Regions from separate parts of the Streptomyces sp. NPDC006602 genome, predicted to be linked through region 1. Evidence: riboswitches for the same ligand, from Rfam matches in the RefSeq annotation. Region 1 holds a riboswitch; each other region holds the start of a gene.
The links. Region 1 has a riboswitch for cyclic di-AMP ahead of ACFYO2_RS47875 (M23 family metallopeptidase). Riboswitches for the same ligand answer to the same signal wherever they lie in the genome.

Region 1 (3,156 bases):
ACCGGTACGGAGGGGTTCTTGGTCGGGCTCGGACTCGCCGTACTGCCCGTCCCGCTCCTCATCGCCGCCTTCCGGTGGCTCGACCGGGTCGAACCCGGCCCGTGGCGCAATCTGCTGTTCTCCTTCGCCTGGGGAGCCTGCGCGGCGGCGCTGATAGCGATCATCGCCAACAGTTTCGCGACCAGATGGATAGCGACGGCCACGGCGGACCCCTCCAGCGCGGACACCCTCGGCGCGACCGTCATAGCGCCCGTCGTGGAGGAGTCGGCCAAGGCCGCGGCCGTTTTACTCGTCTTCCTCTTCCGGCGCCGGGACTTCACCGGGATCGTCGACGGAGTGGTGATAGCCGGGGTCACCGCCACCGGCTTCGCCTTCACCGAGAACATCCTCTACCTCGGCACCGCCTTCGGCACCGACCAGCTGACCGGCGACACCGGCATCGCCTCCGTCACCGCGGCGACCTTCTTCGTGCGGATCATCATGTCGCCGTTCGCGCACCCGCTCTTCACCGTCCTCACCGGCATCGGCTTCGGCATCTCCGCGCTCTCGGCGGAGCGCCACCACCTGCGGCGCGTCCTGCTGCCGCTGTCCGGGCTGCTGCTCGCGATGGGCATGCACGCGATCTGGAACGGCTCCTCGACAATCGGCGAGTACGGGTTCTTCGCGGTCTACGCGGCGTTCATGGTCCCCGCGTTCGGGCTGCTGACCTGGCTCGTCATCTGGACCCGGCAGCGTGAGCTGAGGACCGTACGGGAAGAGCTCCCCGCGTACACCGTGGCGGGCTGGCTGACACCGGCCGAGCCGTACGCCCTCGGCTCGATGCGGGCACGGCGACTGGCCCGCGGGTACGCCCGGCAGCACTTCGGACGCCCCGCGGCACGGGCGGTGGCGCAGTACGAGGCCTACGCGACCTCACTGGCGTTCCTACGGCAGCGCGCGCGCCGTGGGCGGGCGGGGGCCGACTTCGCCGTACGGGAACGGGAGTTGCTGGCCGAGCTGTGGTGGCGTCGGGACGTGGCGCGTCCCGCGCTGGACCACGCGGCACGGGCGACGGCACCGCCGGTGGCGGTGGCCGCACCGCCGTGGCCGGTGTACGGGGTGTACGGATACCCGGCGCCGACGGCGCCGGTGTATCCAGCGGCGCCGTACCCCTCCTACAACTCGTACCACTCCTACAACCCGTATCGGACGTAGCCGCGAACCACGTCGGACGTGGCCCCCGGACAAGCGACCGGGCCGAGGATCAGGCCGAAGCCTCCGTCAGGCGCCCGATCTCGAGCGAGCCTGCGAAGCGAGAGCGAAGAAGAAGGAAGACGGGCCTCAGGGGTTGAGGCCCTTGCTCCGCAGCCAGGCCATCGGGTCGATGCCGGAGTCGGAACCGTCGGGGTGGACCTCGAGGTGCAGATGCGCCCCGGTCACGTTCCCCGTCGCACCCACGCGCCCGATCACGTCACCCGTGTTGACCTTCTGGCCGACGCTGACGCTGATCGAGGACTGGTGGGCGAACCAGAGCTCCGTGCCGTCGTCGAGGGTGAGCACGGTCTTGTAGCCGTACGACCCGTCCCAGCCGGCCTGCGTGATCGTCCCGCTGTGGATGGCCTTGATGAGCGTGCCCGTGGGCGCGGCGAAGTCGAGGCCGGTGTGGTAGCCGGACGACCACAGGGAGCCGGCCTGACCGAAGGTGGAGGTGATCGTGTACGAGGAGGTCGGCAGCGCGTACTGCTTCGCCAGCTCGGCGAGACGCTCGGCCTCGGCCTTCTTCGCGGCCTCCTCCTCCGCCTTCTTCTTCGCGGCGGCGGCTTCGGCCTTGGCCTCCTGCTCCGCCTTGGCGGCCGCTTCGGCGACCTGCTTCTCGGCGGCGGCCACGGCGTCGGCGGCGGCCTTGCTCTCGACCTGGTCCTGCTGCTGCTCGGCCTGGGCCATGATCCGGGTGCGCAGCGCCTCGCCGGCGTCGGCGGTGCCCTGCTCGGTGTCGGCCGAGGTCGCGCTGACGCTGCTGAGCGCGGTGACGGAGTCCTCGGCGGCGTCCGAGTCGTCCGTGATGAGGGAGCCCACGTTGGGCAGGTCGGGCAGGGAGATCGACACCGGCGGCTTGCCGGTCTGCGCGCTGGCCATGCCGCCCGCGCCGACGGCGGCTATGACACCGACGCCTAGAACGGTGGAGCTGCGGGCGAGTCCGCCGCGCTGCTTGGCGACACGATGCCGGCCACGTACGGGTCGGATGGAGTCCTCGGTGGGATTCCACTCCGTCCAGGGGCCCTCGTCGGTGAAAGTGCCGTAGCCGAAGGTCTCGGTGTCGCGCTGGCTCGGCACGAACGGGGCTTCTGGGGCAGGCCGGTTGGACGCCACGTGGGCGTGCTCCTTTCCTTCCTTCTCGCCTACCGGGTTAGCTGACGGGTTCGGAGCAGGAAGGTCTCCTACGCGCGTATACCTGCCGTGAGTTCACGGTGGTATCCGCGCGATTCACCCCAAGGTGGTGGTTCCCCGGTTCCCTTGCGGGATTCGGCGCGTGCGCACGGAGCCGACTCTTGTGACGGCTGGGACGACCGCGCTGCGTTATCGAACGTTAATAGACGCGGGGCCCGGATTCCAAGCTGTTCCACTTGATCATTAATCTTTCCGCCCAGGACTTACGGTCCATGACGGGCGAAAAACGGGCGAGTTGACCAAGCCTCAGCAAGCTCAGAGGTATTGACGGTGTGTCAGTTGTTATGCGGAGGGCACTCACCCGATCACCCCTCGTAACAACGAGGGCCAAGGCAGGCGGCACACAAAGACCGAGGGCCGGAACCCATTTCTGGATTCCGGCCCTCGGCCTTCAGTAGCGGGGACAGGATTTGAACCTGCGACCTCTGGGTTATGAGCCCAGCGAGCTACCGAGCTGCTCCACCCCGCGTCGTTGTGACTCCAGTGTACGCCATCCGCGGGACGGAAGTCGCACCCAGGTGGTCGCGGGCGACCGAGGTGCAGGATCCGTCGATCCGATCGATCACCCGGCGCCGGTGCGGGCGTCACTGGGGGCTCCGCCCCCAGACCACCGACCTACGCCCACCCACCACCCGACTCGGTCGGCTAGGAGGCGGGCCTCGCCCGACCGCCACCGGCGCCGCAAGGCGCACGCACCCGCACCCGCGTACGGCGGCAAGGGGACGTGTC
Region 2 (3,156 bases), on a different contig from region 1:
TCGAGGATGAGGTCGAGGGCGTCGCGGTTGGAGCCGAGGTTCGGGGCGAAGCCGCCCTCGTCGCCGAGGCCGGTGTTCAGGCCCTTGCGCTTCAGCACCTTCTTGAGGGTGTGGTAGATCTCGGCGCCCCAGCGCAGGGCCTCGGAGAAGGACTCCGCACCGATCGGGGCGATCATGAACTCCTGGATGTCCACGTTGGTGTCGGCGTGCGAGCCGCCGTTCAGGATGTTCATCATCGGCACCGGCAGCAGGTGCGCGTTCGGGCCGCCCAGGTAGCGGAAGAGGGGGAGGTCGCTGGCCTCGGAGGCGGCGTGGGCGACGGCGAGCGAGACGCCGAGGATGGCGTTGGCGCCGAGCGAGCCCTTGTTGTCGGTGGCGTCCAGGTCGAACATCGCCTGGTCGATCAGGCGCTGCTCGGTGGCGTCGTAGCCGACGAGCTCCGGGCCGATCTGCTCGATGACGGCGAGGACGGCCTTCTCCACGCCCTTGCCGTGGTAGCGGTTGGGGTCACCGTCGCGGAGCTCGATGGCCTCGAAGGCGCCCGTGGAGGCGCCGGACGGAACGGCGGCACGGCCGGTGCTGCCGTCGTCGAGGCCGACCTCGACCTCGACCGTGGGGTTGCCTCGGGAGTCCAGGATTTCCCGGGCTACGACGACGTCGATGGACGGCACGAGCATCTCCTTCTTCAATGTGACGCTGGTCTCACGGAACCACGGTGGGTTCTGCGAGACGAGCCTAACCGGCTCCGGGCGATCGGCCAGCCTGTCGACCACCTCATGGACAGAACCGAAAGTAAATTGTTTCCGAACGGAACAAAAAGCGGGGCACAAAAAGCCCCGCCCCGGTGCGTACGGGGGACGACGCACCGGAGCGGGGAGCCCGTGGGGACGGGGGTGGCCCTCACGAGGCCTCCACTATGGAGTCCACGTCCAGGAGAGCGCTGTGGTTCAGCTACGAGCCGCGTGTCACTTCAGGTGCAGCTGCTGGCCCGGGTAGATGAGGTTGGCGTCCTGGACGATGTCCTTGTTCAGCTCGAACACCTTCGCCCAGCCGCCCTTGACGTCGTTCTCCTCGGCTATGGAGCTGAGGGTGTCGCCGGAGACGACCTTGTACTCGCCGTCGCCCTTCTTGACCTTCTTGCCGGTCGGGGTGGTGACGGTCTTCTTCGAGGCCGGGCGGTCCGCGGAACGGGAGGCCTGCTGCTCGGTGGAACGGGTCGTGGTCCCCGAGGAGCCGCTGGAGGTGTTCGACGAGGTGTCGGCGCTGCCGTTGTAGGCGGAGCTCGACAGGTTCACGCCGCAGTTCGGCCAGGCGCCCTTGCCCTGGGAGGCGAGGACCTTCTCGGCGACGGCGATCTGCTGGGACTTGGAGGCCTGGTTGGCCTGCGCGGCGTACTGCGTGCCGCCGTACGCGGCCCAGGTGGAGGCGGAGAACTGGAGACCGCCGTAGTAGCCGTTGCCGGTGTTGATGGACCAGTTGCCGCCGGACTCGCACTGGGCCACGGCGTCCCACTCGGAGGCGGTGGCGGCGGAGGCGTTGCCGGCCGCCATCAGCGGGGCGGCGACGGCGGCACCGGTGACACCGGCGATGGCGATGGCACGAGTGGCCTTGGACGGACGGCGGTGCTTGCCCTTGCCGGAAAACAGCATGGTGGATCCCCTCACCGACGCCTGCGAGGTGAGCTGTCGGGTTCGGGCCGGTTGAGTTGCCCGGCCACGTCCCTTGCGGAACATGGCTTCACCCCAAGCCGGAGCCAGCTTCAACTGCTGGTCCCGGCACTTACCTTGGGTCCCCCGCTCCTGCCTACGGCGCTTTACGCGACGACTGTTCCCGTACGGCCGCTGGCAGGATTCGGCGTTGCGGCAGTCGGGGCTCGTGTTGGCGAGCGGTCCTGACGGTAGACACGCGATCCGCGGAATTTCAAAGACGATCAGGGCTTCTGAGAGTCATCCCACACTTTCACCGAACCGGACATTCAGCGCGAAATGCGGCGCGAACTCCCGCTCGTTTTCGCCCTATTCGATACCTACGATGAGGGTCTGACCGGGCGCGATGACACTCGGGTCGGCGCCGATCGCCTGCTTGTTCTCCGCGTAGAGCTCACGCCACCCGCCTTCGAGGTCAAGGGAGTCGGCGATGGACGCGAGAGTGTCTCCGGGGCGGACGGTGTACGAGTCCGCGCGGGCGGCGTGCCGGCCGCCGGAGGCGCTCGTGTCGGCACTGGCGGTGTCGGTGCCGACCGCGGTCTCGTCGGCGCTGCCGCCGCGGTGCTTGCCCGCGACGAGGGCGCCGGTGTCGACGAGGGCCGAAGAGCCGCCCTCTTGCCAGAAGTTGTCCGAGTCGTCCTGTTTCGGCGCGCCTGTGGAGTCGCCGCCGGAGTCCGGCGAGGCACTGGGGGTCGAGTCGGAATCGGCCGAGGTGTCGGACTTGGCCGGGTTGTCGCCCTCGCCGGTCTTGTCGGCCTTCCCGGAAGAATTCGACCGGGCGTCGGACGGAGAGGTCGACGCGGACGACGAAGGCGCATCCGAAGACGTGTCACCGGGCGAGTCGGCCGACGATCGGGAGGAGTCGGACAAGCCGGTCGAGCCGGACGATTCGTCGGCGCCCGAGGTCACCTCGTCCGCCACGCCCGTGTCGACGTCGGCCGCCCCCGAGTCCTTGCTGAGGCCGTTGAGCAGACCGCAGGTGGACCAGTAGCCCACGCCCTTGGCCGCGAGGATCTTCTCGGCGACGGCTATCTGCTGGGAGCGGCTGGCCTGGTCGGGGCTCGAGGCGAAGTCGAGGCCGCTGTACTGCTCCCAGTCCTCCTGGGCGATGTGCAGTCCGCCGTAGTACCCGTCGCCTTTGTCCTGGCTCCAGGAGCCGCCCGTCTCGCAGTTGGCCACCTGGTCCCACGTGGTGCCGGTCGCCGCGCTGGCGCCGGTGGCACCGAGGAGCGGGATCGCGATGGCGGAGCCGGTCACTCCGGCCGCGACGAGGATGGCCGGAGCCTGGCGGGGGCGACGATGGCGGCCGTTCCCGGAGAGCATGCGGAGACCTTTCGCGAGGCAACAGTGACCAGCGCGGCGGGTGAGGCGCCGCGCTGATCCGTGAACGTATAGGCAGCCGATCACTTGTCACAAGTTAATGCCGCGTAGATCACGTGAAGATCACAGA
Region 3 (3,156 bases), on a different contig from region 1:
CTGGTCTCCGAGGGTCTCGAGGAACTCCCCGAAACCGTCTGAGCACGCAATTGACGTTTGCCGCGAAGGGCTCGCCCGAATTATCGGGCGAGCCCTTCGCATTTCCCGCTCACGGGCAGCAGAAATAATCCCCCGCGAATTATCCCCTCTTTGTATACGGTGCCTGTGTTAATGCCGCAGGCCCGTCATGTTTACGGGATGTTGCGAGTTCCTCACACGGTCCGGCCGATCCCCGCCGCCGGTGAATCGCAGCCGGTGCGCCGCCGTCGCGCGCTCCGTGTGCAGCGCCGTGAGCGCCCGCGCGCGTTCGCCGTCGCCGCGCGCCACCGCGTCCACGATCCCGCCGTGCTCCGCCCACGACTCCACGGGGTTGGCCGGCGCCTCCACCGCGTACATCCATGCGATCTTGTGGCGCAGCTGGGTCAGCATCGAGGTCATCGCGGCACTGCCCGAGGCCTGCGCGAGCGTCTCGTGGAACCATGCCCCCAGGGAGCGCAGATCCTCACTGTTGCCCCGCCTGGCACGCTCCTGGCCCAGCCGGACCAGGCCGCGCAGCACCTTGAGATGGGCCTCGGTCCGCCGCTGGGCGGCCCGGGAGGCGCCGAGCGGCTCCAGGAGCATGCGCATCTCCAGCAGGTCGGCGCCCTCCTGTTCGGTGGGTTCCGCGACGCACGCGCCCGCGTGCCGCCGGGTCACCACGAAGCCCTCCGCCTCCAGCGTGCGCAGGGCCTCCCGGACGGGGACGCGCGAGACGCCGTAGCGGCGCGCGAGCAGTTCCTCGGTGAGTCGGCTGCCGCGCTCGTAGACACCCGCGACGATGTCGTCCCGGATCGCCGTGCATACCGAGTGCGCCGGAATACGCATGACCGACCTCCGCTTTAATCCCCGTGAAACGTCGACGATTGACGTGTGTTCAGTGACTCTATTGCAATCAGCGGGAATTTCCGATGGCGGGCCGGAATCCATGGATATTTTTTGGACAGACGGTCGTCCCAAACGCCGAAAGCCCCGGCTGGGGGAGCCGGGGCTTCGGGATGCGGAGCCGTCTGTCGTCAGACGATGCCGGGACGCACGCGTGGGTCGTTCGCGGGCGCGAGCGTCAGACGTTCACACCGTGCGAGCGGAGGTAGGCGACGGGGTCGATGTCCGAGCCGTACTCCGCGGTGGTGCGGGCCTCGAAGTGGAGGTGCGGCCCGGTGACGTTGCCGGTGGCGCCGGAGAGGCCTATCTGCTGCCCCGGGGTGACCGTCTGGCCGACGGAGACGCCGATGGAGGACAGGTGGCCGTACTGGGTGTACGTGCCGTCGTTCATCTTGATCACGACGTTGTTCCCGTACGACCCGCCCCAGCCGGCCTCGACGACCGTGCCGGAGCCGACCGCGTGGACGGAGGTGCCGCTCGCTGCGTGGAAGTCGACGCCGGTGTGGCTGCCGGAGGACCAGACGGCGCCGCCGGACTTGTAGCCGGTCGAGATGTACGAGCCGGAGACGGGGGCGACGAAGGCGTTGAGGATCTTGCGCTCGGCCTCCCGGGCGGCGCGCTCCTTGGCCTCGCGGGCCTGCTTGGCCTCGGCGACCGCCTTCTTGGCCTCGGCGGCAGCCTGCTTGCGCGCGGCCTCCTCGGCCTTCTTCCGCGCCTCGGCCTGCTCGGCGGCCTGCTTCTGGGCGGCGGCCTGGGCGTCGATCTGGTCGGCGATCGAGTTGTCGGTGCTGATGACGGGGATGAGACCGGTCTGCTCGGCGGCCGGTTCGGCGGCGAGCGCCGGGGCGGCCAGGGTGCCGATGACGCCGGTGGTGGTCAGCGCCGCCACGCCCGCCGCACGGGCGGTGGTGCGCTTCATCCGGCTGGGACGACGGTGCTTCCCGGTGGCGCAGGTGAACGCCATGTGGTGGCTGGTCCTTTCCTTCCTTCTCGCCTACCGGGTTAGCTGACGGGTTCGGAGCAGGAAGGTCTCCTACGGGCCCCCTCGCGGTGCGCGCGGGCGTCCGATTCACCCCAGGGACTTGTGGTGTGGGTCCCCGGCTCCCCTGGCTCGCGCCATGTGGGGACTCGGCGATGACTGTCCGGTGCCGCGGGTGCGGCGCACTGCCTGACGAACAGCCCGCATGACGCTAAACGCGGCAACTTTCAATCCCCAAACGGATCACGGCTTTTGTAGCGCATGCCACAGGGCAGACAGGCAACCTCTCCCTCAATTCGGACATGGAGGGGCCCTGGTGACTCTCCGGTCACCAGGGCCCCTGGGCGCGCCTACGCCCACCGCGCTACGCGCGCGTGCGCCTACTCCGCCGAGACGACGGTGACTTCGCCGATGCCGAGGGCCTCGACGGGCTCCCTGATCTGCGCCGCGTCCCCGACGAGGATCGTCACCAGCCGGTCGACCGGGAAGGCGCTCACGACCGCCGCGGTGGCCTCCACGGTGCCGGTCGCGGCGAGCTGCTGGTACAGCGTCGCCTGGAAGTCGTCCGGCAGGTGCTGCTCGACCTGGTCGGCCAGCGTGCTCGCCACGGCCGCCGCGGTCTCGTACTTCAGCGGTGCCACCCCGACGAGGTTCTGCACGGCGATGTCACGCTCGGCGTCGGTGAGCCCTCCGGCGGCGAGGGTGCGCAGCACTGTCCACAGGTCGTCGAGTGCTGGACCGGTGTTCGGGGTGTCGACGGAGCCGCTGATGGCGAGCATCGCGGCGCCGGTGCCGTCCGGCGCGGAGCGCATGACCTGCCCGAACGCCCGCACGCCGTAGGTGTAACCCTTCTCCTCCCGCAGGACGCGGTCCAGGCGGGAGGTGAGGGTGCCGCCCAGACAGTAGGTGCCGAGCACCTGCGCGGGCCACACGCGGTCGTGCCGGTCTGGGCCGATACGGCCGATCAGCAGCTGCGTCTGGACGGCTCCGGGGCGGTCCACGATGACGACCCTGCCGGTGTCGTCGGCGGTCACCGGCGGCACGGGACGGGGCTGGGCCGCGGAACCGGTCCAGGAGCCGAGCGTGTCTCCGAGCAGCGCGTCGAGGTCGATGCCGGTGAGGTCGCCGACGACCACCACGGTGGCGGTGGCGGGGCGGACGTGCTTCTCGTAGAAGCCGCGCACGGCCGAGGAGTCGATGTTCTCGACCGTCTCCTCGGTGCCCTGGCGCGGGCGCGACATGCGCGAGGTGGCCGG
Region 4 (3,156 bases), on a different contig from region 1:
GACGCGACCGAGGAGCGCGGCGAGGTCTACGGCTGCGCCCTCGGCTGGTCCGGGTCCTGGCGGATCGCCGTGGCCCAACTCCCCGACGCGCGCGTGCAGGTCACCGGCGGGGCCGGGTACGACGACTCAGGCCTGCTGCGGCTGGCGGCGGGGGAGTCCTTCACGACGCCTGTCTTCGCCGGTCTGTGGAGCGAGGGCGGCTTCGGCGGGGCGAGCCGGGCCTGGCACGCCTACCAGCGTGCGTATGTGATCCCGGACGCGGACCAGGACCGGCCGGTGCTGTTCAACTCCTGGGAGGCCACGGAGTTCGACATCTCCGAGGAGCAGCAGGGCGTGCTGGCCCGGCGGGCCGCGGCGATCGGCGTCGAGCTGTTCGTCGTGGACGACGGCTGGTTCGGATCCCGCACCAGCGACCGCGCCGGGCTCGGCGACTGGCAGCCCAATCCGGACCGCTTCCCCGGCGGCCTCAAGCCGCTGGGCGACTACGTGCACGCGCTCGGCATGCGGTTCGGCATCTGGGTGGAGCCCGAGATGGTCAATCCGGACAGCGAGCTCTACCGGGCCCATCCGGACTGGGTCCAGCACCAGGCAGGGCGAAAGCGGACAGAGCTGCGCAATCAACTCGTACTGAACCTCGCGCGCGAGGACGTCCAGGAGTACCTCTGGGAGCAGCTCCACGCGCTCCTGTCCAGCGCCCCGATCGACTACGTGAAGTGGGACTTCAATCGCTGCTTCACCGACGCGGGCTGGCCCGGCGAGCCCTACCCGCAGCGCCTGTGGGTCGATCATGTGCACGCGCTGTACCGCCTGTTGGACCGGCTGCGGGCCGCCCACCCGGGCGTCGCCTTCGAGTCCTGCTCGGGCGGCGGCGGCCGGATCGACCTCGGCGTGATGAGCCGTACGGACCAGGTGTGGACCTCGGACAACACCGACCCGCTCGACCGGCTCGTCATCCAGCACGGCTTCAGTCAGATCCACCCGGCGCGCGTCATGGCCGCCTGGGTCACCGACAGCCCCAACAACCAGCTCAACGGCAGGGTCAGCTCGCTGCGTTTCCGTTTCGTGAGCGCCATGGCCGGGGTGCTCGGCGTCGGCGGAGACCTCGCCGAGTGGACCGAGGAGGAGCTCGCCGAGGCCCGTGACTGGGTGGATCTCTACAAGGAGATCCGGCCCCTCGTGCAGCGCGGCGACCTCTACCGGCTGCGGCCTCCGCAGGGCGGGCTGAGCGCGGTGCAGTACGTCCTCGGCGACGAGGCCGTCGTCCTCGCCTGGCTCCAGGCGCAGCATTACGGCGAGCCCGTGCCGACGCTGCGGTTGCACGGCCTCGACCCGACAGCATCGTACGAATGCCATGAAACGGGCGAAGTTCACAGAGGTGCCGTACTGCTGCATCACGGACTGCGGACGGGACTGCGCGGTGACTTCGATGCGACGGTTATCCGACTGCGTCGCATCTAAGGCTTCTGTCCGAATTAGCACCTTCGTTCCAACTCCGCATGCAATAAAGGGGCCTGAGGAGGGGCCACGTGAGGAGGGTCATATTCGTGACCGTGCGTCGCCCGTCATGTTCACGTAATCAATGGTCTTTTCAAGGGGGTTTGGTTAAGAGGGTCAGTCCCTAATGCACACAGGGTGACAGGGAATTCTCTCAGGTGGCCAACAGAAACGCATTCACGGGCAACCACTTACTTGTCCCTTTGCGTCTTGGTCGCTTACGTTCACCACCCATCCGGACGGACGCCCAATCCTGCCGCCGCCCGGAGCCCGCACACACTCACCCGTACATGGCAGGAGCGGGGGACCCACAGGTAGAACCGCCTGTTCCGGTCTCCGGAACGGCTAGGGGTTAAGTCGTGCTTCGGTACGGCCGGGCATCTCCAGTCCGCACCCGACAGCTCACCTCGCAGGCGCCGGAGAGGAATTCGTCATGCCCGCGAAGGGTAAGCATCGCCGCCCGAAGTCCCAGCGTTTCACCCGCTCCATCGCCGTCGCCGGAACCGGCGGCGCCGCACTCGCCCTGCCGCTTCTCGGGGCCACCGGCGCGCACGCCGCCACTCCGCAGTCCGTATCGGAAAAGGCCGTTCAGTCGTCCGTTCCGACCACGGTGAAGAAGGTGGCTGAAAAGACGACGGCCGAAAAGCAGGCGTCCGCGCAGGCATCGGGTAGGAAGATCTACTCCGTGCAGGCCGGTGACTACCTCGCGAAGATCGCGGACGAGCAGAATGTCAGCGGTGGCTGGCAGAAGCTCTACTCCGACAACCGCGAGGCCGTCGGTGGCAACCCGTCGCTGATCCACCCCGGTCTGAAGCTCTCGATCGGCAGGAAGGCCACGACGAGCACCCCCAAGTCGTCGTCCTCCTCGGGCTCTTCCTCCTCGTCCAAGTCGTCGTCTTCGTCTGGTTCATCGGATTCGTCCGCTTCGTCGAAGTCGTCCCCCTCCGGGGCTTCCTCCTCGTCGAAGACCGAGGCGGCCACCCAGAGCGCCGACAACGCCGGCACCTCCAGCGGCTTCACCCTTCCGGTGAGCGGTGCCTCCGTCGGCACCGGCTACCACGTGGCGGGCAGCATGTGGTCCAGCGGCTACCACACCGGCGTCGACTTCGTCGTCCCGACCGGCACCTCCCTCAAGGCCGTGGGCGCGGGCACGGTCGTCTCCGCGGGCTGGGGCGGCGCGTACGGCAACCAGGTCGTCATCAGGCTCGCCGACGGCTACTACGCGCAGTACGCCCACCTGTCCTCGCTCTCCGTCTCGAGCGGCCAGTCCGTGACGGCCGGTCAGCAGCTCGGCCTCTCCGGCGCGACCGGCAACGTGACCGGCCCGCACCTGCACTTCGAGATCCGCACCACGCCGGACTACGGCTCGGACGTGGACCCGGTCGCCTACCTCCGCTCGAAGGGCGTCGCCGTCGGCTGACATCCCCGACCGTCTGTCCGAACACGCTGCCGAAGGCCGGACCCCGATCCCCGGGTCCGGCCTTCGGTGTGTTGATCTTGCTTGTTCCTGATCACTCCATTGCGGCTTTGTGGCGGGGGCGCCCGGGGCGTCGACAGCGAGGGGAGGGTGGGGAGAAGGTGAACTCCGTAGTGTTGCAAGCGCTTTCTGCGCCCTCGGAAGGAGCCGTCTCCCGTGACGACCACGCGTAGAGCATTCGGAGC

Region 2: another riboswitch for cyclic di-AMP. It lies ahead of ACFYO2_RS26345 (transglycosylase family protein); the one in region 1 lies ahead of ACFYO2_RS47875 (M23 family metallopeptidase).
Region 3: another riboswitch for cyclic di-AMP. It lies ahead of ACFYO2_RS41015 (M23 family metallopeptidase); the one in region 1 lies ahead of ACFYO2_RS47875 (M23 family metallopeptidase).
Region 4: another riboswitch for cyclic di-AMP. It lies ahead of ACFYO2_RS35295 (peptidoglycan DD-metalloendopeptidase family protein); the one in region 1 lies ahead of ACFYO2_RS47875 (M23 family metallopeptidase).

The regions. Positions count from the first base shown of each region.
Region 1 is NZ_JBIAHG010000063.1:83-3,238, reverse strand. Features, by position in the region: gene ACFYO2_RS47880 (PrsW family intramembrane metalloprotease) at 1-1,194, shown strand, start outside; gene ACFYO2_RS47875 (M23 family metallopeptidase) at 1,321-2,349, opposite strand; cyclic di-AMP (ydaO/yuaA leader) riboswitch at 2,361-2,518, opposite strand; tRNA gene ACFYO2_RS47870 (tRNA-Met) at 2,823-2,896, opposite strand.
Region 2 is NZ_JBIAHG010000011.1:93,623-96,778, reverse strand. Features, by position in the region: gene eno (phosphopyruvate hydratase) at 1-677, opposite strand, end outside; gene ACFYO2_RS26345 (transglycosylase family protein) at 966-1,649, opposite strand; cyclic di-AMP (ydaO/yuaA leader) riboswitch at 1,653-1,821, opposite strand; gene ACFYO2_RS26340 (transglycosylase family protein) at 2,016-3,029, opposite strand.
Region 3 is NZ_JBIAHG010000033.1:27,992-31,147, forward strand. Features, by position in the region: gene ACFYO2_RS41005 (HPr family phosphocarrier protein) at 1-42, shown strand, start outside; gene ACFYO2_RS41010 (GntR family transcriptional regulator) at 169-864, opposite strand; gene ACFYO2_RS41015 (M23 family metallopeptidase) at 1,100-1,885, opposite strand; cyclic di-AMP (ydaO/yuaA leader) riboswitch at 1,899-2,065, opposite strand; gene ACFYO2_RS41020 (M16 family metallopeptidase) at 2,281-3,156, opposite strand, start outside.
Region 4 is NZ_JBIAHG010000021.1:29,160-32,315, reverse strand. Features, by position in the region: gene ACFYO2_RS35300 (alpha-galactosidase) at 1-1,458, shown strand, start outside; cyclic di-AMP (ydaO/yuaA leader) riboswitch at 1,766-1,923, shown strand; gene ACFYO2_RS35295 (peptidoglycan DD-metalloendopeptidase family protein) at 1,928-2,914, shown strand; gene ACFYO2_RS35290 (DUF6250 domain-containing protein) at 3,128-3,156, shown strand, end outside.